Regions from separate parts of the Shinella sedimenti genome, predicted to be linked through region 2. Evidence: predicted binding sites of a transcription regulator. Region 2 holds the regulator's gene; each other region holds the start of a gene.
The links. Region 2 encodes PhoB, which activates phosphate uptake and scavenging genes when phosphate is short. Its sites were predicted from a motif close to TGTCATNNANCTGTCAT; they were not measured.
Positions count from the first base shown of each region.

Region 1 (7,978 bases), on a different contig from region 2:
TGTTCGAGAGCCGCGCCGGTAAAGGCGTTCCGTCCCAGCCAGCGCTGGGCGGCAAGCGTCAGCGGGTCGCTGGCAGGCGGGGTGAAGTAAAGGGCGTATCGCAAAGGCTCATTCCTGTGAAACTCGTTCGACGCCGCTCGTGAAGGCGACGCCGGATCATGAAAGGATTCCTGTGGCAGCATCATGCCGCCACGCCATCAATGCATCGGTTTTCCGATCAGCCGCGACCGCAGCGCATTGGAAATACCATCGAACACGAAGACGACGAGGAGGATCAGCACCACCATATAGGCTACCTTGTCCCAATCGGCATTCGTGCCCATCGCCTCCAGCAGCTTCAGGCCGATGCCGCCGGCACCAACGGCGCCGATGATCGTCGCAGACCGGGTGTTCGATTCCCAGAAATAAAGCGACTGGGAGACGAAGACCGGCAGAACCTGCGGCAGCACGCCGAACCGGTTGACGGCTATGGACGATGCCCCGACGGACTTCACCCCCTCTCGCTGCTTATCGTCGACATTCTCCAGCGCCTCGGCATAGACCTTACCAAGCGCGCCCGTATCCGTGAAGAAGATGGCGGCGATACCGGGGATCGGCCCCGGGCCGAACCCACGCGTGAAGAACAGCGCCCAGATCAGCATGTCGATCGACCGCAGGAAATCGAAGAGCCGCTTCATGCCCCAGTTCGCGGCGCGGTTCAGGGTGATGTTGCGGGCGGCGATGAAGGCGAGCGGCAACGCGAACACTGTGCCGAGAAGCGTGCCGACGAACGCCATCACCAGCGTCTGGAGCAGCTTGGACAAAATGTCGGCGTGCTGCCAGGCGGTGTTGCCGAGAAAGTCATCGACCATATGGCGGATGTTCGAACGATCCGCATCGACGCGCTCGGCAAGGAGCGCGAGGTTCACGATCTCGCCGAACGATTTTCCCCAGAAGGGCGAACGGATATCGAAGAAGAAGTTGGCCCAGCCGAGGAACCGGCGCTGGACATAGACCTGCGATCCGCGGATCTCGGCACTGCCCTCGAAGCCATAATCGACCATCACCTTCGTGCCGTCGAAAACAACGCCTGCGGGCGTTCCCTCCGGCGGCGCCACACCCTCCGCGGTGATGTCGACCGGATAGACTGTGCCGCCAACAAGGACATCAACCCGGTCGGGATGGACATCCAGCCGGTTAGCCTCGCCTTCATAGATCACGCTGTAACCACCGTCGGCCATCGGACGAAGCCAGTCGATATCCGCACCCTCGGGATATTGCCGGCGGCTCGACCATTGCGGCACGACGGCACCATCGACGAAGCGCAGACGCGGCTGCGCGCGCCAGGAATACCAATCCTGCACATAGATGGCGGCACGGTCCCAGCGCCCCTGCATGAAGGCCGGACCGACATTGAAGGCTGCAAAGCAGATGGCGAGATAGAGAACGGTAGTACCGACACACAACGCCAGCCCCCAACGCTGCCAGAAACTGCGCCGGAAGATATCGGGATAGGTGGCCAGAAGCCGGTCGCGCTCGGCGGCGTGGATCATGGTTGTCGACATCAGACGGCTCCCCGTGCGGTGTCCAGGAACTGCTGGCCGATCAGGCGCCGGCGCAGCCACGACGAGAACTGGTCGACCGCGATGATGGTGACGAGCAGGAGGATGACGATCGCGTAGGTTTTGGCGGCATGGTCGCGGCCGATGGCAAGGCGGAACACCTCGCCGATCCCGCCGCCGCCGACGGCCCCGATGATGGTCGAGGCGCGCACGTTGATCTCGGCGCGCAGCAGCGTGTAGGACACGAAATTCGGCAGGACCTGGGGAACGATAGCGTAGCGCACCCGCTCGACCCAGCTTGCGCCGGTGGCCCGCAGCCCCTCATCCGGCCGCATGTCAACATTCTCCACGACCTCGAAGAACAGCTTTCCGAGCGCGCCGATCGTGTGGATGGTGATCGCCACGATTGCGGCAATCGGCCCGATGGACAGGATGGCGGTCAGAAGACCGGCGACCACGATTTCCGGAAAGGCGCGCATGACTTCCATGATACGCCGCACGACCCAGCGCGTAGCGCCCGCGCCGACGAGATTGGTGGAGGCAAAGAAGCACAGCAGGAAGGCCAGCCCGAAGCCGATGATCGTCGCGATCAGCGCGATGTTCACGGTGATGATCAGCTGGTAGATGAAATGCGGGATGTAGAAGCCGTCGGCGATGTAGACCCGCTCGGACGTGTAATCATAACGCAGCGACCCATCTGCATAGGGCGACGGCAGGTCGAACATCGCCCGCACGATTTCCATCGGGCTATCGGGCACGAAATTTCGGATGAAATCGAAGACGTAGGGCAGACGTTCGAAGAACTTGCCGGAATTCGCACTGTTGGCGAAATCGAGCGACGCCCAGAGTGCCACGAGGAAGACGATGATCGCGATGGCGGTATAGATCCGCCGCGTCCTCAGCTGTTGCTGATGGTGCCGCATCACCGCGGCGGCGGACGGTCCAAGACCGCTCATCGTGTTTTCAGCTGTGCCGGACGCCATGCCGCTTTCTCCTGTGGGACGGATGGCGCCTGAAGCGCCACCCGTTTTTTGATGGCGATCAGCCGCCGATGACGGACTTACGAGCGTCGATGATCGTCTGGTAGAACGACTGGTCGACCTTGATGTAGTCCTTGTTGGCGCCCTGCGTGTAGGACTGGAAGCAGGCGAGGTCCTTCTTCGGCAGTTCGACGAAATACTGCTCGACCTTGGCGCGCATGTCGTCCGCCAGCTTGTTGGACACCATCAGCGGACCGTTCGGGATCAGCGGCGACTTCCAGACTTCGACGATGTCGTCCATGTCGAGATTGCCCTTGTTGACCATCTGGTAGAGGTTGCCGCCCGTATAGCCCTCTTCCCATTTTCCGACGCCCGAACCGAAGGTCGTGCCGACGTCGAACTTGCCGTCGAGAACGGCGAGAACGAGGTTCTCGTGGCCGCCGCCGAAGCCGGTTTCAGAGAAGTATTCCTTGACCGGCATGCCGATTTCCTTCGGCAGCGTCACGCTCGGAACGAGATAGCCGGAGGTGGAGTCCGGGTCCGCAAAGCCGATCTTCTTGCCCTTGGCGTCGGCCAGCGTCTTGATACCGGAATCCTTGCGGGCAACCATGATCGAATAATAGCCGCTGGAGCCGTCCGACTGGGTGTAGGTCAGGATCGGGTCGACGGCCTTCGGATCCTGAAGGTAGATGGCGGCGTAGGACGACGCGCCCATCGAGGCGATGTCGATCGTGCCGCCGAGCAGGCCCTGAATAACGCCGTTATAGTCCGGCGACGGGAAGATCTGGACTTCCGGCACGCCGGTCGCGGCCTTCAGGCCGTCGGCAACGCACTGGGTGTTGCGGATCTGATCGGCCTCGTTTTCCGAGCCGTCGAGACCGATGCGCAGGACCTTGACGTCCTGAGCCGTGGCGGAACCGGCCGTTACGGCAATCGCGACGGCGGCGAGCAGAGCTTTCTTCAACATTGCGTTCTCCTTTTGCCGGCCTCGCCGGCAGTCGAATCCTGTCGGTCTGTGGTGCCCTTGACGCGGGCGTTCGATCCCGGCGGGTCAGAGACCAGCCAGTGCCAGCGGTGTGGGGCTGGCGGATTCCTTGTCAGTGCTATGGTCGTTGTCCTGGCGGGCAGGGTTGCGAATGGCGGTGGACGTGACGCTCTCGTCGATCTCCGAACCATCGGAACCCGTGCCGTAGATCTTGCGCACAGCTTCGGCATTCAGCTCACGGGGCGGGCCGTCGAAGACCACGCGACCGCCCGACATGCCGATGATGCGCTCGCAATATGCGCGCGCCGTATCGAGAGTATGCAGGTTGGTAACGACGGTGATGCCTTCGCGCTCGTTGATGTCGCGCAGCGCGTCCATGACGATCTTGGCGTTCAGCGGATCGAGCGAGGCGATCGGCTCGTCGGCCAGTAGCATCTTGGGGTTCTGCATCAGCGCGCGGGCGATCGCCACACGCTGCTGCTGTCCGCCGGACAGCGTGCCGGCGGGCTGAAGCGCCGTCTGCTCGATGCCGAGCCGTTCAAGAGCCGCAATCGCCATGATCCGTTCCTCGTGGCTGAAAATGCTCAGAAGGCTGAGGACCGTCGAACGGTGGTTCAGGCGGCCGAGCATGACGTTTGTGAGCACATCCAGGCGCGGTACGAGATTGAACTGCTGGAAGATCATCGCACAATCGCGCTGCCAGTTGCGCAACGCCGAGCCGCGCAGCGACGACACCTCGATATCGTTGAAGTGGATCGTGCCCTCGCTCGGATCGGCAAGGCGGTTGATCATGCGCAGCATGGTCGACTTGCCGGCACCCGAACGGCCGATGACGCCGACCATCTGCCCCTGCGGGATGTCGAACGTCACGTTGTCGACGGCAACGCGCTCGCCGAAACGGCGGGTGACATTCTTCAGTCGGAACATGGCAGCTCCCTCTTCCTTCGCTCGGCGCCCGGGCTTGGGTCCTGTCGCTTTCGGGACTGGCTCTAAACGTCGTTGATGAAGGGGCCATGTCAGTTCCATGTCGGAAAAATAACAGTCCACAGGCCTGGTTTTCAGGCATCGCGGCTCGCCTCCTCACCCGCCGTAGCAGGATAGGAAGGCTTCTGCGTCAAGTTTGCGAAAGTCGTCGAGCGCGCTGCGCAGCCGGGCATGATCCCAATCCCACCAGGCAAGTTTTTCCATGCGTTCTGCGATACTTCGCGGGAAGCGCTCACGAATGACTTTCGCCGCAACACCGCCGACGATGGTGTAGGGTTCGACGTCCTTGGTGACGACGGCGCCGGAGCCGACGACCGCACCATTGCCAATCGTGACACCCGGCAGGACGGTGGAACCGTGACCGATCCAGACGTCATGTCCGATGGTGACGCGATGCTCGCGCCGCCAGGCGAAGAAATCCGCCTCGTGGTCTGCATCAGGCCAGTAGTCGCTGGCGCGATAGGTGAAGTGGTGCATCGTTGCGCGCCACATCGGATGGTTCGTCGCGTTGATGCGCACGGAAGCGGCAATGTTGACGAACTTGCCGATCGTCGCGCACCAGACGGAGCCGCCCTCCATGATGTAGGAATAGTCGTCGATCTCCGCCTCGCTGATGCGGCAGTTCTCGGCGATCTCGGTATAACGGCCGAGCGTCGTATCGGAGACGACCGCCGTCGGGTGGATCAGTGGCGTTTCGGAAAGCTTCGTCATGCGACGACCTTTCGCGGTGAGAAGGCGGAGACGTCCACGATGCGGTCGGCAACTCTTTCGCGCACATCCTCGTCGTGAAAGATGCCGAGAAGCGCCACGCCTGCCGCCTTCTTCTCCTCGATCATGTCCACCACGACAGTCCGGTTCCTCGCATCGAGCGACGCGGTCGGCTCGTCCAGCAGGAGGATGCGGTGATCGGTGATGAAACCGCGTGCGATGTTGACGCGCTGCTGCTCTCCGCCGGAGAACGTGGCGGGTGGCAGTTGCCAGAGTTCACGCGGCAGGTTGAGCCGCGCCAGCATGACCTCGGCCATCCCCCTCGCCTCAACCGCATCAGTGCCCCGCGCCGTGAGCGGCTCGGCCACGACATCGACGGCCGCGACGCGCGGCACGGTGCGTAGGAACTGGCTGACATAGCCAAGTGTTGCGCGGCGCACCGACAGAATGGTGCGCGGATCGGCACTCGCCAGATCGAGCAGGCGGCCACCGTGCTCTATCAGGATCTGGCCACCGTCAACCGCATAGTTGCCGTAGACCATCTTGAGAAGCGAACTCTTGCCGATGCCGGACGGACCGCCCAGCACGACGCATTCGCCCGCTTTTACTGAAAAAGTCACCTTGGACATGACCGGCAACCGGATACCGTCGCGCAGATGCATGGTGAAGCTCTTGGCGACATCGGAAACGACGAGAGGAGTCGGCATGGTTACACCTGCAAGATCGAGGAAACGAGGAGCTGGGTATAGGCTTCGCGCGGATCGTCCAGCACGCGGTCGGTCAGGCCCTGTTCGATGACGAGGCCATCCTTCATAACCATCATGCGGTGCGACAGCAGGCGCGCCACGGCAAGGTCGTGCGTGACGATGATCGCCGAAAGACCGAGATCCTGGACGAGGCCGCGCAGGAGATCGAGCAGGCGTGCCTGAACCGAGACATCGAGACCGCCGGTGGGCTCATCCATGAAGATCAGCCTTGGTGACGTCACCAGGTTGCGGGCAATCTGCAGACGCTGACGCATGCCGCCGGAGAAGGCGCGCGGCTGATCGTCTATGCGGTCCACGCTGATCTCCACCCGCCGCAGCCAGTCGCCGGCCGTCTCGCGGATATTGCCGTAGTGCCGCTCGCCGACGGCCATCAGCCGTTCGCCGACATTGGCACCAGCCGAGACAGCCATGCGCAGGCCGTCCGCCGGGTTCTGGTGCACGAAGCCCCAGTCCGTGCGCATCAGGAAGCGGCGCTCCGCCTCGCTCATGCGGGAGAGGTCGCGCATCTGCCCATCGCGCATGCGGTATTCGACGGAACCTGAACTCGGCATCAGCCGGGTGGCGAGGCAATTGAGCAGCGTCGTCTTGCCAGACCCGGATTCGCCGACGATGGCCAGCACTTCGCCCGGCCACAGATCGAAGGAGACATTCCGGCACCCGATGCGCGCGCCATAAAACTTCGAGATATCGCAGACCTTGAGAAGAGGAGCATCAGTCATTCGGCGGCGTCCTTGTCATAAGCTAGATGGCCGCGATGGCCCTCTGCGCAGCGACCTTCGCAATGGTCGGTGTCGGAGCAGACGAACATCCGTCCGCCCTTGTCGTCGAGCACGACCTCATCGAGATAGACGTCCTCGGCACCGCACAAGGCACATGGCTTGTCGAACGTCTGGATTTCGAAAGGATGGTCCTCGAAATCGAGGCTGACGACCTCGGTATGGGGCGGCACCGCATAGATGCGTTTCTCGCGCCCGGCGCCGAAGAGCTGGAGCGCCTCCGACCTGTGCATCTTGGGATTGTCGAATTTCGGTGTCGGAGAAGGATCCATCACGTAGCGCCCCTCGACCTTCACCGGATAGGCATAGGTCGTGGCGATGTGGCCGTTCCTGGCAATATCCTCATAGAGCTTCACATGCATGAGGCCATATTCCTCAAGTGCATGCATCTTGCGGGTCTCCGTCTCACGCGGTTCGAGAAAGCGCAGCGGTTCTGGAATCGGCACCTGATAGACGAGCGTCTGGCCGGCTGTCAGCTTTTCCTCGGGAATGCGGTGGCGAGTCTGGATGATAGTCGCCTCACCCGTTCTGGTCGTCACAGCCACATTGGCGACCTTCTGGAAGAAGGCGCGGATGGAGACGGCGTTGGTCGTGTCGTCCGCACCCTGATCGATGACCTTCAGCACGTCGGCGGGCCCCAGGATCGCTGCGGTCACCTGCACACCGCCGGTGCCCCAGCCATAGGGCATCGGCATTTCGCGCGAGGCAAAAGGCACCTGATAGCCGGGGATGGCGATCGCTTTCAGGATCGCGCGGCGGATCATGCGCTTCGTCTGTTCGTCGAGATAGGCGAAATTGTAGGTCGCGAGGTCGCTCATTCGTTCACCGCCTCCAGTCGGCCGTAGGTCGTCAGCCGCCCGTCGAGCGTGCCGCTGTGCAGTTCGAAAAGATGGTTGTCGGCGTCATGGAAATAGAGGGACCGCCCCTCTCCCTCCACGCGCGGGCGTGGCGGCCTTACATCAAGGCCGAGCCGCTCGATGCGCTCGAGATAGAGGTCCAGCGTGTCATCCGGCACCTTGAAGGCGATGTGATTGTAAGTGCGCTCGGAAAGAGCCTCGCCTTTCATGATGGCGATCCAGAGCCCGCCGATGACGAAGAAGCGCTCCGGCGAAAGAGAGAACTGCCGCTTTCCGCTGGCATAGACCTGCTTTGCGTCGAACACGACTTGCAGAATATCAGTCATCCGGTCGAGATCGCGCACGATGAACGTCATATGGGAAAGGCCTTCGATCATTCC
Region 1 is NZ_JAKVIN010000007.1:332,996-340,973, forward strand. Features, by position in the region: gene MKI86_RS17865 (DUF1045 domain-containing protein) at 1-104, opposite strand, end outside; gene phnE (phosphonate ABC transporter, permease protein PhnE) at 198-1,547, opposite strand; gene phnE (phosphonate ABC transporter, permease protein PhnE) at 1,544-2,464, opposite strand; gene phnD (phosphonate ABC transporter substrate-binding protein) at 2,583-3,488, opposite strand; gene phnC (phosphonate ABC transporter ATP-binding protein) at 3,573-4,433, opposite strand; gene MKI86_RS17890 (DapH/DapD/GlmU-related protein) at 4,587-5,201, opposite strand; gene phnL (phosphonate C-P lyase system protein PhnL) at 5,198-5,905, opposite strand; gene phnK (phosphonate C-P lyase system protein PhnK) at 5,908-6,684, opposite strand; gene MKI86_RS17905 (alpha-D-ribose 1-methylphosphonate 5-phosphate C-P-lyase PhnJ) at 6,681-7,559, opposite strand; gene fosX (FosX/FosE/FosI family fosfomycin resistance hydrolase) at 7,556-7,975, opposite strand; gene MKI86_RS17915 (carbon-phosphorus lyase complex subunit) at 7,972-7,978, opposite strand, start outside.
Region 1: a site for PhoB is predicted at 4,520-4,536, ahead of phnC (phosphonate ABC transporter ATP-binding protein). Genes of this name have one in related genera too.

Region 2 (7,978 bases):
ATCCGGCGGCTCTTCCGGCGGCCTGAAGGAATTCTGCAAGGGCGTCGGCCCGAACACCATCGACGTTGCCAATTCTTCGCGTCCGATCAAGGAAAGCGAAGTCGAGGCCTGCAAGGCCGCTGGCGTGACAGAGATCCAGGAAGTGAAGATCGGCTATGACGGCATCGTCTTCGCAACCGACAGCGGCAATGCCGATCTGAAGCTGGTTCCGAAGGATCTCTATCTCGGCCTCGCCGCCGAAGTCGTCGTTGACGGCAAGCTGGTCGCCAATCCCTACAAGAAGTGGTCGGAAGTCAACAAGGACCTTCCGGACGCCGAAATCGCCGCCTACATCCCGGGCGAAAAGCACGGCACGCGCGAAGTCTTCGAAGAGAAGATCCTGGCTGCCGGTTGCAAGGATGCCGGCGCGCTTGACGCGATCAAGGCTGCCGTTTCCGACGAAAAGGAACAGCACGCCAAGTGTGTCGCCGTTCGCAAGGACGGCCTGGCTGTCGATATCGACGGTGACTACACCGAAACGCTCGCCCGTATCGCTGCCAACAAGTCCGGCATCGGCGTCTTTGGCCTGTCCTTCTACGAAAACAACGCCGACAAGCTGAAGGTCGCCACCGTCAACGGTATCGTTCCGTCGACCGAAACGATCGCTTCCGGCGAATACCCGGTTTCGCGCCCGCTGTTCTTCTACGTCAAGAAGGCGCATCTCGGCGTCATCCCCGGCCTGAAGGAATATGTCGAGTTCTTCACGAGCGACGACATGATCGGCCCCGACTCTCCGCTGGCTGAATACGGCCTCGTTGCCGCTCCGGAAGCCGAGCGCGAAGAAATCCGCAAGGCCTTCGCTGACGGTAAGATCATGTAATGACCTTGGGTCGCCGCGGCGGTTTGCGCCGCGGCGACCTCTGGCTTTCGGGCGGCGACGCCCACGTCATGTTCTTCGACCGGGAATGGGGCGCCCTGTCGAACGGTCGGGGCGAGCGATTTGGCACGCTCAGGGCGGATGATCTCGCCAGGAGACTTTCCTAAAATGAGTATTTCCTTTCTTTTGCTCATCATCGCCGTGATCGGCGTGGCGGGCTATCTTTTCGGAAGCTGGCGCGCCAACGCGCTTGCCGGCGGCAAGCTCTCGAGCTTGCATTCGCGTCCGGGCTACTACGGTTCCTTCGTCGCTATCTGGTCGATCCTGCCGGCTCTCGTCGTGATACTGGTCTGGATCATCGCAAGCCCGATCTACATCAGCTCGACGGTTCGCGGCGGCTTTCCTGAAGAGGTCAAGGCCACGTCGCAGGCCGAGCAGAACCTCGCCTACAACATGATCGGCGCCATTTCGCGCGGCCTGAACACGCTGTCGGCCCAGGAGCGCGAAGCGATGTTCGCCGATAGCGCGACCGCCCGCACCGTTCTGGCTGCCAAGGGTGTTCCGCTTGCGGCCGATCCGGCGCCGTACATGCTGACATCCGCCGACGATCTCAACCGCATGACGCAGGCGAGCAGCACCTTCCTGTCGATCCTCGTCATCATCGCGGCCCTTGCCGGCGCCTTCCTCTCCTATCGCGCCATTGCGCCGAAGTTCCGCGCTCGCAACCGCGTGGAGGGTGTGATGCTGGTCAGCCTCATCGCGGCGTCCTCCATCGCGATCCTGACGACGGTCGGCATTGTGGCCTCCATGGCGACGGAAGCCATCCACTTCTTCAACATGGTTCCGGCCTGGGAATTCTTCTTCGGAACGACCTGGGATCCGCGCTTCGCCGCAGCGGGCGCCACGGCGTCGGCCGGTCAGTTCGGCCTGATCCCGTTGCTTGCAGGCACGCTCTATATCGGCTTCGTCGCCATGCTGGTCGCCGTGCCGGTCGGTCTCTTCGCCGCCATCTACATGTCGGAGTACGCCTCGCGGACCGTGCGTTCCATCGCCAAGCCGCTGCTCGAAGTGCTCGCGGGCATCCCGACCATCGTCTACGGCTTCTTCGCCCTTATCACCGTCGGCCCGTTCCTGCGCGATATCTCCGCACAGCTGAACGGCCTCGTCACGGGCAACTATGCGAGCTTCATCCAGGCGCAGAGCGTTCTGACGGCCGGCATCGTCATGGGCATCATGCTCATCCCCTACGTCTCCTCGCTATCGGACGACATCATCACCGCAGTGCCGCGCGCCCTGCGTGACGGTTCGCTCGGTCTCGGTGCCACCCGCTCGGAAACCATCAAGCGGGTCATCATGCCGGCCGCACTGCCGGGCGTTGTCGGTGCACTGCTGATGACTGCCTCGCGCGCTATCGGCGAAACCATGATCGTGGTGCTCGCGGCCGGTGTCGCCGCCCGCATGCAGCTCAATCCGTTCGAGCCGATGACAACGGTGACGGTCAAGATCGTCAACCAGCTGACTGGGGACCTCGAATTCACCTCGCCGCAGACGCTGGTGGCCTTCGCGCTCGGCATCACGCTGTTCGCGATCACGCTTTGCCTGAACATCTACGCCCTCTACATCGTGCGCAAATACCGGGAGCAGTACGAATGAGCCAGGTCTCCACCAGCCCCTCCATGGCTGCCGTCGGCGCCTCCGCCAAGCCCGAACGCCGCGATATCGGCCTGCGTGGCCGCTATGCCGCCGAACGCCGCTTCCGCTTCTACGGAATGGCAGCAATCGCCTTCGGCCTCCTGTTCCTCTTCCTCCTGCTGTTTTCGGTCGTCTCCAAAGGCTACACCGCATTCCAGCAGACGATGATCACGATCCCGGTCGAGTTCTCGCAGCAGATCATCGACAAGAACAACGAGCGCGCCACCAATCCGCAGAAGCTCGTGACCGCGAACTACCCCGTCGTGGCGCGCAACGCGCTCGCCAAGGTGCTCGGCGTCAGCGAAGACGACCGCGCCGGCTTGAAAGCCGTCAACGGCATGATTTCCGACAGCGTGCGGGTGCAGCTGCGCAATCTCGTGACGGCCGATCCGTCGATCATCGGCACGACGCAGAACGTCACCTTCCTGGCGCACGGCGATCTCGACTCCGCCTTCAAGGGGCAGATCGATCTCGGCGTGCCCGAAACGAACCGAAAGGTCTCCGACAAGCAGGTCGGCTGGATGAACCAGCTTGCCGAAAGCGGCGCCCTTTCCAAGCACTTCAACACCGGACTCTTCACCAACGGCGCATCGAGCCGTCCGGAGGCCGCAGGCGTGGGCGTCGCCCTCATCGGTTCGCTCTACATGATGCTGATCGTGCTGGTGCTGTCGCTGCCGATCGGCGTGGCCGCCTCGATTTATCTCGAAGAGTTTGCCCCGAAGAACCGCTTCACGGATCTCATCGAGGTCAACATCAACAACCTCGCCGCCGTACCTTCCATCGTCTACGGTCTGCTCGGTCTCGCCGTCTTCATCAACTTTGCCGGCTTTCCGCGCTCGGCGGCGCTGGTCGGCGGTCTGGTGCTGACCCTCATGACGCTGCCGACGATCATCATCGCGACCCGCGCCGCGCTGAAAGCCGTGCCGCCTTCGATCCGTGCAGCAGCACTCGGGCTCGGTGCCTCCAAGATGCAGACCGTGTTCCATCACGTCCTGCCGCTCGCCATGCCGGGCATCCTGACCGGCACGATCATCGGCCTTGCCCATGCGCTCGGCGAAACCGCGCCGCTGCTCCTCATCGGCATGGTCGCTTTCGTCGCCGACGTCCCGGCAACGCCGATGGACCCGGCAACGGCTCTTCCGGTGCAGATCTACATGTGGGCGAACGAGGCCGAACGCGCCTTCGTGGAGCGCACGTCGGGAGCCATCATCGTGCTCCTCATCTTCCTCATCCTCATGAATGTCGGTGCGATCCTCCTGCGCCGCCGTTTCGAACGACGCTGGTAGAAGGACCGGTCATATGAACATGATGTCAGAAGCAGCAGTCGAGAAAGCCCTGGACAGACAAATGAACGACATTTCCTACAAGATGATCGGCAAGGACGTTTCGGTCTATTACGGCGAGAAGCGCGCCCTCTACGACGTGAACCTCAACGTCCGCGAAAACACCGTTACCGCGCTCATCGGCCCTTCGGGTTGCGGCAAGTCGACGTTCCTGCGCACGCTCAACCGCATGAACGACACGATCGACGGCTGCCGCGTGACCGGCCGCATCACGCTCGACAGCGACGATATCTATGATCCGAACATCGACGTCGTGGAACTGCGCGCCCGCGTCGGCATGGTGTTCCAGAAGCCGAACCCGTTTCCTAAGTCGATCTACGAGAACGTTGCCTATGGTCCGCGCATCCATGGCCTCGCCAAGGCGAAGGCCGACATGGACGCCATTGTCGAGCAGAGCCTGCAGAAGGCCGGCCTGTGGAACGAGGTGAAGGATCGCCTGCACGAAGGCGGCACGGGCCTCTCCGGTGGTCAGCAGCAGCGCCTGTGCATCGCCCGCGCCGTCGCCGTCAGCCCGGAAGTCATCCTGATGGACGAGCCCTGCTCGGCGCTCGACCCGATCGCCACCGCCAAGGTCGAGGAACTGATCCACGAGCTGCGCACCAATTTCACGATCGTCATCGTGACGCACTCCATGCAGCAGGCGGCCCGCGTGTCGCAGCGCACCGCCATGTTCCACCTCGGCAACCTCGTCGAGGAGAACGACACCGACAAGATGTTCACCAACCCGGATGACCAGCGCACGCAGGACTACATCATGGGCCGCTTCGGCTGACGTTTTCGTCGCCTTAGCCCCTGAAACCCGCGTGTATTAAGGACAGAACGATGTCATCGACCCATATTGTCTCGATTTACGACGAAGAACTGAAATATCTCTCCCGCCGCATTTCCGAAATGGGCGGCACGGCCGAGCAGATGGTGGCGGATTCGGTCCGCGCCCTTGTTTCCGCCGATGCGGCGCTGGCCCAGAAGGTCATTTCCGAGGACGTGATCCTCGACAATGCCGAACGCCAGATCAACGAGAAGGCGATCGTCACCATCGCCAAGCGCCAGCCGATGGCGGCGGACCTGCGCGAAATCATGGGCACGATCCGCATTGCCGCGGAGCTGGAGCGCGTCGGCGATCTCGGCAAGAACACTGCCAAGCGCGTGATTGCCGTGCAGAGCTCGGGCATGCCGCGCAAGCTTGCCCGCGGTCTCGAGCATCTGGCCGAACTGGCGCTGATGCAGCTCAAGGAAGTACTCGATGTCTTCGCCACCCGTTCGGTGGACAAGGCCAAGGCCATCCGTGAGCGCGACGACGAGATCGATGCGATCTACACCTCGCTGTTCCGCGAACTCCTGACCTACATGATGGAAGACCCGCGCAACATCACGCCCTGCACCCATCTCCTGTTCTGCGCCAAGAACATCGAGCGCATCGGCGACCATGCGACCAACATTGCCGAAACCATTTATTACATGGCGACCGGCTCCCAGCCCGAGGGCGAGCGCCCGAAGGACGACACCTCGACATCCGTCGTCACGGCCGATGTCTCCGAAGCTTCCGAGTAAACTGGATAGGGTTCTCTACATGGTGCCCAGAATAGCCGTCGTGGAAGATGAGGAGGCGCTGAGCGTCCTCCTGCGTTACAATCTCGAGGCGGAAGGTTTCGAGGTGGATACGATCCTGTCCGGCGACGAGGCGGAGATGCGCTTGCAGGAGCGCATGCCCGATCTTCTCATCCTTGACTGGATGCTGCCTGGTGTTTCCGGCATCGAGCTGTGCCGGCGCCTGCGCCAGCGGCCGGAAACTGAGCGCCTGCCGATCATCATGCTGACGGCGCGCGGCGAGGAGAGCGAACGCGTGCGTGGCCTGGCCACGGGTGCGGATGACTATGTGGTCAAGCCCTTCTCCACGCCGGAACTCGTCGCCCGTGTGCGGGCAATGCTGCGCCGTGCCAAGCCGGAAGTCGTGTCCACGGTGCTGCGCTGCGGGGATATCGAACTCGATCGCGAGACGCATCGCGTTCATCGCCGCACGCGTGAAGTGCGCCTCGGCCCGACGGAGTTCCGCCTCCTGGAATTCCTGATGACCTCGCCCGGCCGCGTCTTCTCACGCTCGCAGCTTCTCGACGGTGTCTGGGGGCATGACATTTATGTCGACGAGCGCACGGTCGACGTGCATGTCGGCCGTCTGCGCAAGGCGCTCAACTTCGCCAACATGCAGGATGTCATCCGCACGGTCCGCGGCGCCGGCTATTCGCTGGAAACCTGAGCGAACGCAATTCCTCCCGAGGACGGAAATGGGCCCTTCGGGGCCTGTTTGCGTCTCGGCGTGCCACTTGCCGCACAAACGAAAACGGAGCCTTCCGGCCCCGTTTCTATTCTTCTGTCGCTAATGTCACCGCGCGCGGCGGCGCTCGGCCGAAGGCTGGTAGGCGAGGCGTTGGTGATAGGTGCAGTACGGCGAGTTGTCAGGGGATTCGCAGCCGCAGAAATGGAAGTCGTCGTTCAGCGGATCGCCGATCGGCCACTTGCAGGTGCGCTCGGTGAGCTGCGTCAGTTCCAGCTTGCGCGACATCGGTACCACGACGTTCTTGCCGCTGATGACGACGGGCAGGTTCTCGGTCTCTACGTCGAAATCGGTGTCGACTTCGTCCTTGGTGAGCGCATTGCCCACCGGCCGGCTGACCGGGCGGGGGGCGTTGGCCGGGCGCGCTGCGAAGTTCGAGGGGCGCGGGGTGGTCGCCGCCGGGCGCTTCGGACGGGCCGAAGCCGGCGTGCCGCCAGCCTTGGCGCGGCCCGGTAGGTTAAGCCGGTGCACCTTGCCGATGACGGCGTTGCGGCTCACGCCGCCGAGCTGCGCAGCGATCTGGCTGGCGCTGAGGCCCTCGCTCCAGAGCTTCTTGAGTTTCTCGACCCGCTCGTCTGTCCAGTTCATGCTCTCGTCTCCGTTCGGCGCTCGCTATGCGGGAATCCCTCATCGCGCCACGAACGAATTCGCAGCCTGAGCGCCCTAACTCTGGTGGTGACTAGTTCCGCCGCATGCAGTCTAGTAATTGGCCCTTAACCTAGAGTCCGGGGGACTCTGTGACAAGAGTCGGGGGAATCGGGGCGAATCGATTTCGGAGTTTTCCCCAACTTGCTGGTAGGGTGTGACTCGATAGCGACACTGTCCATGGATGCCGTGAATCCTCACCCTGCGGGAGGTTCAGTGCGATTTGGAGCTATGCATTTTATTGACATCACGACATGAAATGCAGATAGTGCAGCATGCCGCCGCAAGGCGGCTTTTGATTTTTCTGGCAATCGGAAAGTCAAGCCCCTGAATTTCTTTTCCGCATCCCTTTTGGAGGATACGCGCCATGGCCGATGCCGCGCCGCTCTATGAAACCTATATGCGTGCGCCGCTCCGGTTCACGCACGGGGAGGGCGTCTGGCTGGTCGACGAGAAGGGCGACCGATATCTCGATTTCGCCGCCGGCGTGGCCGTCAGCTCGCTTGGGCATGGTCATCCCCATCTCGTTTCCGCGCTGAAGGAGCAGGCCGACAAGGTCTGGCACCTCTCCAACCTCTATGAGGTTCCGGGTCAGGAAAGCCTCGGCCGGCGGCTGACGGACGCAACCTTCGCGGAAAAGGTGTTCTTCACCAATTCGGGTGCGGAAGCGCTGGAATGCGCGATCAAGACCGCGCGCCGCTACCATTTCGCCAAGGGGCATCCCGGCAAATACCACATCATCACCTTCGAAGGCGCGTTTCATGGCCGCACGATCGCGACCATCGCCGCGGGCGGACAGGAAAAGTACATCGAGGGCTTCGGCCCCAAGGCGGCGGGCTTCCTGAAGGTTCCCTTCGGCGATATCGCCGCCGTAAAGGACGCGATCACCGAGGAAACCGCCGCAATCCTGATCGAGCCCGTTCAGGGCGAGGGCGGCCTCAGGCCGGTGCCGAAGGAGTTCATGCAGGAGCTGCGCCAGCTCTGCGACGAATACGGCCTGCTGCTCATCCTCGATGAGGTGCAGACGGGCGTTGGCCGCACGGGCCGCTTCTTCGCCTATGAGCATTCCGGCGTTGCGCCCGATATCATGGCAATCGCCAAGGGCATTGG
Region 2 is NZ_JAKVIN010000003.1:323,202-331,179, forward strand. Features, by position in the region: gene MKI86_RS08955 (PstS family phosphate ABC transporter substrate-binding protein) at 1-859, shown strand, start outside; gene MKI86_RS08960 (hypothetical protein) at 859-1,023, shown strand; gene pstC (phosphate ABC transporter permease subunit PstC) at 1,025-2,509, shown strand; gene pstA (phosphate ABC transporter permease PstA) at 2,506-3,834, shown strand; gene pstB (phosphate ABC transporter ATP-binding protein PstB) at 3,848-4,663, shown strand; gene phoU (phosphate signaling complex protein PhoU) at 4,714-5,442, shown strand; gene phoB (phosphate regulon transcriptional regulator PhoB) at 5,462-6,145, shown strand; gene MKI86_RS08990 (GcrA family cell cycle regulator) at 6,272-6,811, opposite strand; gene MKI86_RS08995 (aspartate aminotransferase family protein) at 7,236-7,978, shown strand, end outside.

Region 3 (7,978 bases), on a different contig from region 2:
TGGTATAGGGCGAGCGAGGCGGCAAGCCGCGGTTTCTGCCGCACCTGCGGCTCCGCGCTGTTCTGGAAGGCCGACGGATCGAACAACACCTCCATCATGGTGGGCGCCTTCGACCTGCCGACGGGATTGGCCATTGGCAAGCATATCTTCTGCGCCGACAAGGGCGATTATTACGAGATCGAGGGCGACGCGCCGCGTTTTGCCGCTGCTCGGTAAGTTCTGTCGCCGTTCTACTGCACCAAAGCGGGCCGCTGACAGCGAACGCCCGTCACGCGGATATCGGCCTCGCCGACGCGAACGCCGACGACCAGCAAAAGATTGTAGATCAGCTCGTCGATGGCCGGCGTTACCGCGCCGAGCGTCGAGGCCAGTGCGGCAGTGATCACCTTCGGCGTGCCGAGCGTGAGGAAAAGGACCTGGATGTCGAGGTCGAGATTTTCGAGCAAGGACTTCGTGATCGAGGTGAGGGCGTCGCGCGTTGAGGCGGTTTTCGTGGTGCGCGCCGCGATCTCCGTCGGCGAGAAGGTGAGCTTGCTCCTGGTCAGGTTCTTCGCTTCGACATGGGCGATGGCATCGATGTTGAGCAGACCGGAATCGACGATGCGGGCCTTCTTGACGCGCGGTTCGGTCGAGAAGTTGGAGAGCACGGACGGATCGACGGCGCCGATGGCGATTTCGGCGAGGCCCGGCACGGCGTCGATGGTGACGTTTGCATTGGCCGTGGTGCCGCCAAGGCAGCGGATATCGGCAAGCTTTGCCTCGGAGGCCGCAACCTCTACGTAGAGCGGCAGCTTGATGCGGATGCCGGCAAGAGCCGAAAGCCCATCGACGCTAATCTCGATGGCAAGGCGCGTCTGGGCGCTGCGTACCGCGCTGCCGGGCGCGCCGAGACGATGGGCCGGCGTTTCCACCGGCGGCTCACCGACGGCCAGAGCCACCTTGACGCCGGCAAGGCCCGGCACGCCCGCGCCGAGATCGAGCGCTACCTGGTTCGTGCCGTTGGCGAGAGCCGCACCGGCGGATACGATCTGCATGGCGTTGATCGACATATCCCAGTCGCCGCCCGTTGCGACTGCGATGCCCTTCTTCGGGTCGAGGTTGAGAATGCGGGCAAGAGGCAGCTTGACCTTGCTCTTGCTCGTTGCCTGCTCGAGGGCACGCAGCGCCGAATTGACGGTGCTCGACAGACCTTGCACGGCGCGCATGGAGGCCAGCAGGTCCGGCATGGTGATGCCAGCGTTCAGCACGTCCTCATAGGTCCCGGCCGTCAGGTTGAGCTTTGTCGCTACGGCCTTGAGAAACGGCTGAATGGCGATGTCGGTATCGACGAGCGCCCGGTAATCCATGACCTTCAGCGATATGTTGGTGCCGAGAAGCTTGCCGAGCAGCGCGTTCAGGATGCCGTCGTTCAGGCTTGCGAGCCGCGTTCCGACCGAAAAGGCCGCCGTCTTGGTGCGCGAGGCCGCACCTGTGGCCGAAAGCACCGGCGAGCGCGGTATGAACATCGAGGCGACGAAGAGGTCTGCCGGGCGTGTCAGCCGCACACGCGCGGCATCTGCGTCTGTCGTTGCGGGTTTGAACCGGTCCTGCGGCAGCAGGTCGGGATCGGCGACGTAGCGGCCGCGCTCGACCGTGGCCTCGACGACGGTTGCCTTGCCGAGGTCAAGCGACCGGTCCGCGGGGAGGGACAGGCCGTTCCTTCCCGTGACATTGGCCGGCACGCGATTGAGCGAGAAGAAGGCGGCCGCGGCCTTCTCGGCTTCCACGACGTTCGAGGCGGCTGCGATGGCGGCCAGATCTGCATCGGCCTGAAGCGCACGCTGCTGCACCGTGAGGTAACCGAAGTCCACGCCGAGCGCGAGCGAGAACACCATCAGCGGCAGGCTGAGAGCGGCGAGCGTGCCGATATTGCCGGCGCGGTCCTTGATGAAGGGAAAGCGTTCCATCTCACATGCCTCCCACGCGCACCGTCGCATAGCGGCGGATCTCTTCCTGCGGCAGGGCGAAGGTGAAGAGCTTCCAGATCGGCAGGTCGCTTGAATCGTAGGCGATGGTCACGGTGAACTGGTCGGGATTGCCCGGATCGTCCGCGACCACGACCTGCATCTTCGCGCGGTTGATGAAGGAGTAGTCGAAGCGCGAGGCGTCGAGATAGCGGTTTACCAGCGTGACGCGCTCCGCCGGATTGAGGCCAGCCACCGCAGTGCGCGCCGCATCGGCCGCGATCTGCTGTACCGAGTGTGTCACGCTTAGATAGATGCCGTAGGCGATCATCGTAAACAGCGCCAGGAAGAACAGCGGCGCGATGATCGCGAATTCCAGCGCCGAGGTGCCGGCGCGGTCTTTCGACAGACGGGCGAGGGCGTGCATGACATCTCCTCCATTGGATGGTCGCGGTCAGGCATTTCCGCATCCGGGAGGGATGCACGTTTATCGTGCATCGAAAGTCTTAATTTCCTCTATAGATTGATTTTTGCGATTATTGCATGCCTTAGGTTGCGTCCGGTAGTCATTCCTTTTGCCGCAAGACGTCATGCAGGCGCAGCACTTCCATCTTCAGCGCGGCGATCTCGTTGAGGAAGTGCGTGTCGATCTTGTGATGAAGCGCCATCAGTTCGATCTCCGCTTTCAGGTTCACCTCGTAGTCCTTCGAGGCCTCGAAGCGGTCGCGCATGGCCTGGCGGTTCTGCGACATCATGATGATCGGCGCCTGTAACGCTGCGACCATGGAGAGAACGAGATTGAGGAAGATGAAGGGGTAGGGGTCGAATGCCTCGCGGGTGAGGATGATGGTATTCAGGACCGTCCAGACAAGCAGGAAGATGATGAAGGCAATAATGAAGGTCCAGGAACCGCCAACGCGGGCGATGGTATCGGCCACGCGCTCGCCGACCGATTGCTTGGACTCGTACGCCGCGTTGGTATCCTCGGCGAGAATGCGCCCGGCACGTGAGTTGAGAAGAACCTGGCGTTCGGTCTCATCCAGATGTTCGGCGGGTTTGCCGAAAAGGACCTGCGCGGCGTCGTCGAGAGATTTCATGGTTGGGCTCCGAAAAAGCGAATCGGAGCCTAACCTAGCGCTTTTCCGGCGAAAATCAGTAGCCCGCGCTCATCAGTTCCGCATGGGAATCGAAGAACCGTTCCAGGCCGTATTGTTTGCCGAACATGATGTCGTGCTGCAGGAAGCGGAAATCGCGCACCAGCGGGTCGATCGTCTTCTTGCGCGACCAGTCGGTCGTTGCCTTGCCCTTGGCGTCGATCAGCATGTAGCGGTCTATGACGCGCAGCTTGTCGTGCACAGCGCCGAGGAACCCGGTGTAGTAGGGGTGTTCGAAGCCGGCTTCTTTGAGGACGTAGTAGGAAAGGAACGCCGGGCTGATCGTGCCGATATCCTTCTGGGCGCCGGTCTTGTTGGACCAGACGACGAGCGGGGTCTCGTGTTCCTTCTTCATCTGCTCGGGCGTACCCTTGCGCGAGGCTGTGACGCCCTTCATGTAGCCGGAATTCTGATAGACCGTGTTGAGCGGCGGCAGATGATCGCCGAAGACGACGATGATCGTCTCGCGGTCGCGCTGCTTCGCCCAGTCCATCAGCATCTTGAGGCTGTCGTCGGCTTCCTTCACGCCCTGGGCATAACTTGCCAGCATGCGCTCGCTGCGCGGATCGAGCTTGCCCTCGACACCGATATCGGTCTTGGCGTAACGGCCATCGTCATAGGGGCCGTGGCCCTGGAGCGTGACGGTGAAGAAGAAGAACGGATCTTCCTGCATATCGGCCTGGCGGATGATTTCCTTTGTCAGCGCCTCGTCAGACGTGAAGTTGCCACGCTTTGCCAGCGGCGGCATCTTGTCGACATCCTTGAAGGTCTCAAAACCAAACGCCTTGTAGACGCTGGAGCGATTCCAGAACCAGCCCGAGAACGGGTGGATGGCGCGTGCCGTATACCCCTCCGCGCGGAAGAAGGTGGCGAGCGACGGGATGGGCTTACGCACATACTGCTGGTAGGGAATGCTGCCCGTCGGCAGGAAGGCATTGGAGAAGCCCGTCAGCGCCTCGAATTCGACATTGGCGGTGAGGCCGCCGAATTCCGGCGAGAAGACGTTGCCGCCCTCGTTTTCGCGGATGACCGGCATCGGGTCGGGCGAAAGCTTCACGCTCTCCAGCCGCGTCGGATCCCAGAGCGACTCGCTCATGACGACAATGACATCGGGCTTCGTGCGATGGGAGGTGCCGGCAGGCAGAGGCTTGGACGGAATCTTGTCGATGGCATCAACCATGTAGCCCGAGGGGGCCTGCACATTGGCCATGGGCAGGTTGATGGCGAAGGCCATCATGAAGCCGTTGTGACGGTAGTTCTCGGCCTGATCCCACATGATCGGGAAAATCTTCAGGCGGTCGCGCATCCAGGAGAACTCATTGTAGTCCATGATGGAGGCGAAGCCGGCAAGCAGCGGCACCGCAAGCGCAAGGCGCGCCAGACGTTCCTTGCGGGTCAGCGGACGGAACCGGCGCCAGGCAAAGATCCACAGGCCGATAAGGCCTGCGACGCCCATGGCGACGGCAAGCGCGAGCGCGGCCGCGGTCCATGGACGGTCCTGCACCAGCACGGGCATCAGTTCCAGGATCTGGCGGCCGAAAAGCAGGTCGGTCGGGTAGAGCGGATCGGTGAGAAAGACCTGCTTCTGCTGCGAAATCACGCCCATCAGGATAACGAGGGGCGAGACCAGCAGCACGGCCTTGTGCTGCCGCCCGATCAGCGCATCCAGTGCGAGATAGAGTAGAAAGAACACGCCCGTCGTCGTCCAGCCGGGCTGCTGGAGATTAGTGAGATAGACGTAGGTCTGCTGGATGGAGCCGCGCGTGATAAGCTCGATTGTGACCACCGTGGCGAGCGCCAGGATGCCGGAGACGATCAGGGATCGCAAAACCGCCAGCGTCTTGGCGTGGCGCGCGAGAAAACCCACCCTGTCAGGATGTTTCCCCGTGGCTTCGATTGCCACCGCTGCGGTCGTGAACAGGGCCAAGGCCTTCTCCGATTTCACAAAACTTTCGTCTCTCTGTCATATGGATGTCATCTTGAACAGGAGATGAACGCTTCCCTTAACGTTGCCCACACGCTTTGGTTCAGTCTGTTGCCGCGCAGCAATGGTTGTCGGCTGCATGCTGGCTTACGGGCTTTCACAACAGGGGTTTCCAATCGGTGCGGCTGTTCATTCCCAAAGCTTGCAGGATGCTCTAAAGAGCTTGCGACGGTTCGAGCGTGTGGCCTGCACGACCGGACACAAGAGGAGACGGGTCCGCAGAGATGACTTCCGAGACTGAAAAGACGACGCTGCGCATTGCTGTCGCGCAGTTGAACCCGACGGTTGGCGACGTGGCCGGCAATCTGGCCAAGGCGCGCGCCGCTCGCGCGGATGCCGCAACGCAGGGCGCCGACCTGCTTCTGCTGACGGAACTTTTCATCTCCGGCTATCCGCCGGAGGATCTCGTGCTGAAGCCGGCCTTCCTGAAGGCCTGCCGTCGCGCTATCGATGATCTTGCCACAGACACTGCGGATGGCGGCCCGGGCGTCATTATCGGCTTTCCGCGGCAGGACGAGACCGGCCGCTACAATGCCGTCGCCGTTCTCGATGCCGGCAAGGTCATCGCGGTCCGCGACAAGGTGGACCTGCCGAACTACGGCGAATTCGATGAGAAGCGCGTCTTTGATCAGGGCGCGATGCCGGGTCCGGTGAATTTCCGTGGCGTGCGCCTTGGCATCCCGATCTGCGAGGACATCTGGGGCGAACTCGGCGTCTGCGAGACGCTGGCGGAAAGCGGCGCGGAAATCCTGCTGTCGCCGAACGGCTCGCCCTATTATCGCGGCAAGGTCGATATCCGCCACCAGGTCGTGCTGAAGCAGGTCATCGAGACCGGCCTTCCGCTGCTCTATGCCAACCAGCTCGGCGGGCAGGACGAGCTTGTTTTCGACGGCGCAAGCTTCGCCTTCAACGCCGACAAGACGCTGGCCTTCCAGATGAGCCAGTTCGAGGAAACCATCGCGCTCACGACCTGGAAGCGGCAGGGCGGCGGATGGGTCTGCGACAGCGGCCCGATGTCGCGCATTCCCGAGCGCGAGGAGGCGGATTACCGCGCCTGCCTTCTCGGCTTCCGCGACTACGTCAACAAGAACGGCTTCAAGAACGTCGTGCTCGGCCTGTCCGGCGGCATCGATTCGGCGATCTGCGCGGCCATCGCCGTCGATGCGCTGGGCGAGGAGCGCGTGCGCTGTGTGATGCTGCCCTACCGTTACACTTCGGAGGATTCTCTGAAGGATGCTGCCGATTGCGCCAAGGCGCTGGGTTGCCGTTACGACATCGTGCCGATCGAGGCACCCGTGACCGGCTTCCTTTCCGCGCTGTCAGAGACCTTCGAGGGCACCGAGGAAGGCATCACCGAGGAAAACCTCCAGAGCCGCACGCGCGGCACGATCCTGATGGCGATTTCCAACAAGTTCGGCTCGATGGTGGTCACGACGGGCAACAAGTCGGAAATGTCGGTCGGCTATGCCACGCTCTACGGCGACATGAACGGCGGTTTCAACCCCATCAAGGACCTCTACAAAATGCAGGTCTATGCGCTGTCGCGCTGGCGCAACCAGTATGTGCCGCCCGGCGCGCTGGGGCCGACGGGTGAGGTAATCCCGCACAATATCATCGACAAGGCGCCGTCGGCCGAGCTGCGGCCCAATCAGACCGACCAGGATTCCCTGCCGCCCTATCCTGTTCTTGACGACATTCTCGAATGCCTCGTCGAGTTGGAGATGGGCACGGAGGAGATTGTGGCGCGCGGCCACGACGCGGCAACCGTCCACCGGATCGAGCACCTGCTCTACATCGCTGAATACAAGCGCCGCCAGTCCGCGCCCGGCGTCAAGATCACCCGCAAGAATTTCGGCCGCGACCGCCGCTACCCCATCACCAACCGCTTCCGCGACCGGGGATGAGGGGCGCGGTACTGGCGGTCTTTCTGCGTCTGGTAGTTGTGCGTTAACCTGTGCGATCGAAATGTAACCTCTCTGATTGCAGACAGAGAGGTCAGTGCTAATATGCATTCCTTCTCGGGGAGTGGGTATGGCGCAACGCAGGGCTGTCCTTTTTATCGATGCAGAGAACGTGCCTTCGCGCGCCGCCGCCACGCTTATCGAAGAAGCGACGAAGCACGGCCTGCTGCTTGATCGCCGTATCTATGGAGACTTCTCGAATTCATCCCTCAAGCCGTGGCTGGATGCCGCCGCACTTCACGCCCTCACGTCCCGGCAGACCGTGGCCGGGGCGAATGGCAAGAACGGCGCTGATATCGCCATGGTGATCGATGCCATGGACGAACTTCATTCGGGGCAAGTGGATGTGTTCTGCCTCGCCACCGCCGATAGCGACTTCACCCAGTTGGCAATGCGAATTCGGCGCGCTGGCAAGATCGCCGTTGGAATGGCGTGCTCAAAGGCCTCGAGCCGGTTTCAGACGGCTTTTGACGTCTTCAGGACCATCGGCGCTGTAAAGCCCGACCCAAGTCCAGCGCCGGTGAAAATCACCGAAAAGACTGTTGCAATACAGGCGCCAGATGTTCGCCGCGCGTTAAAGAGTGAACTCCTGCAACGCATTTTCGTCGAGGCGCCGCCGCTGGATGGTCCATGGGTTGCGCTGCCGGACCTCATGAAGACCTTGAACGCGTGTCAACCGAACTTCGATCTGAAGTCGTATGGTCACAACCAGCTCTGCAAGCTTCTGGCCTTTTCCGGCGCCGAACTCGCCGACAAGAACCGCAAGGCCCGTCTGAAGGCACAGCCCCTCAAGAAAGTGGTCGATAACGGCTGAGGCGACAACAGCGTTTTGAACACGCGGACTTGATCACGCAGTCGTGTCGTGCACAATCCGGACGTCAGGTGCCCGCTTGCGGGAGAATCGGGAAACCGGTGCGGGGAGACCCAGATCCGGTA
Region 3 is NZ_JAKVIN010000002.1:532,774-540,751, forward strand. Features, by position in the region: gene MKI86_RS06710 (GFA family protein) at 1-216, shown strand, start outside; gene MKI86_RS06715 (pilus assembly protein TadG-related protein) at 231-1,946, opposite strand; gene MKI86_RS06720 (TadE/TadG family type IV pilus assembly protein) at 1,948-2,370, opposite strand; gene MKI86_RS06725 (DUF1003 domain-containing protein) at 2,510-3,040, opposite strand; gene MKI86_RS06730 (LTA synthase family protein) at 3,096-5,000, opposite strand; gene MKI86_RS06735 (NAD+ synthase) at 5,306-6,985, shown strand; gene MKI86_RS06740 (NYN domain-containing protein) at 7,113-7,856, shown strand; cobalamin riboswitch at 7,906-7,978, shown strand, end outside.
Region 3: a site for PhoB is predicted at 5,059-5,075, ahead of MKI86_RS06730 (LTA synthase family protein). Genes of this name have one in related genera too.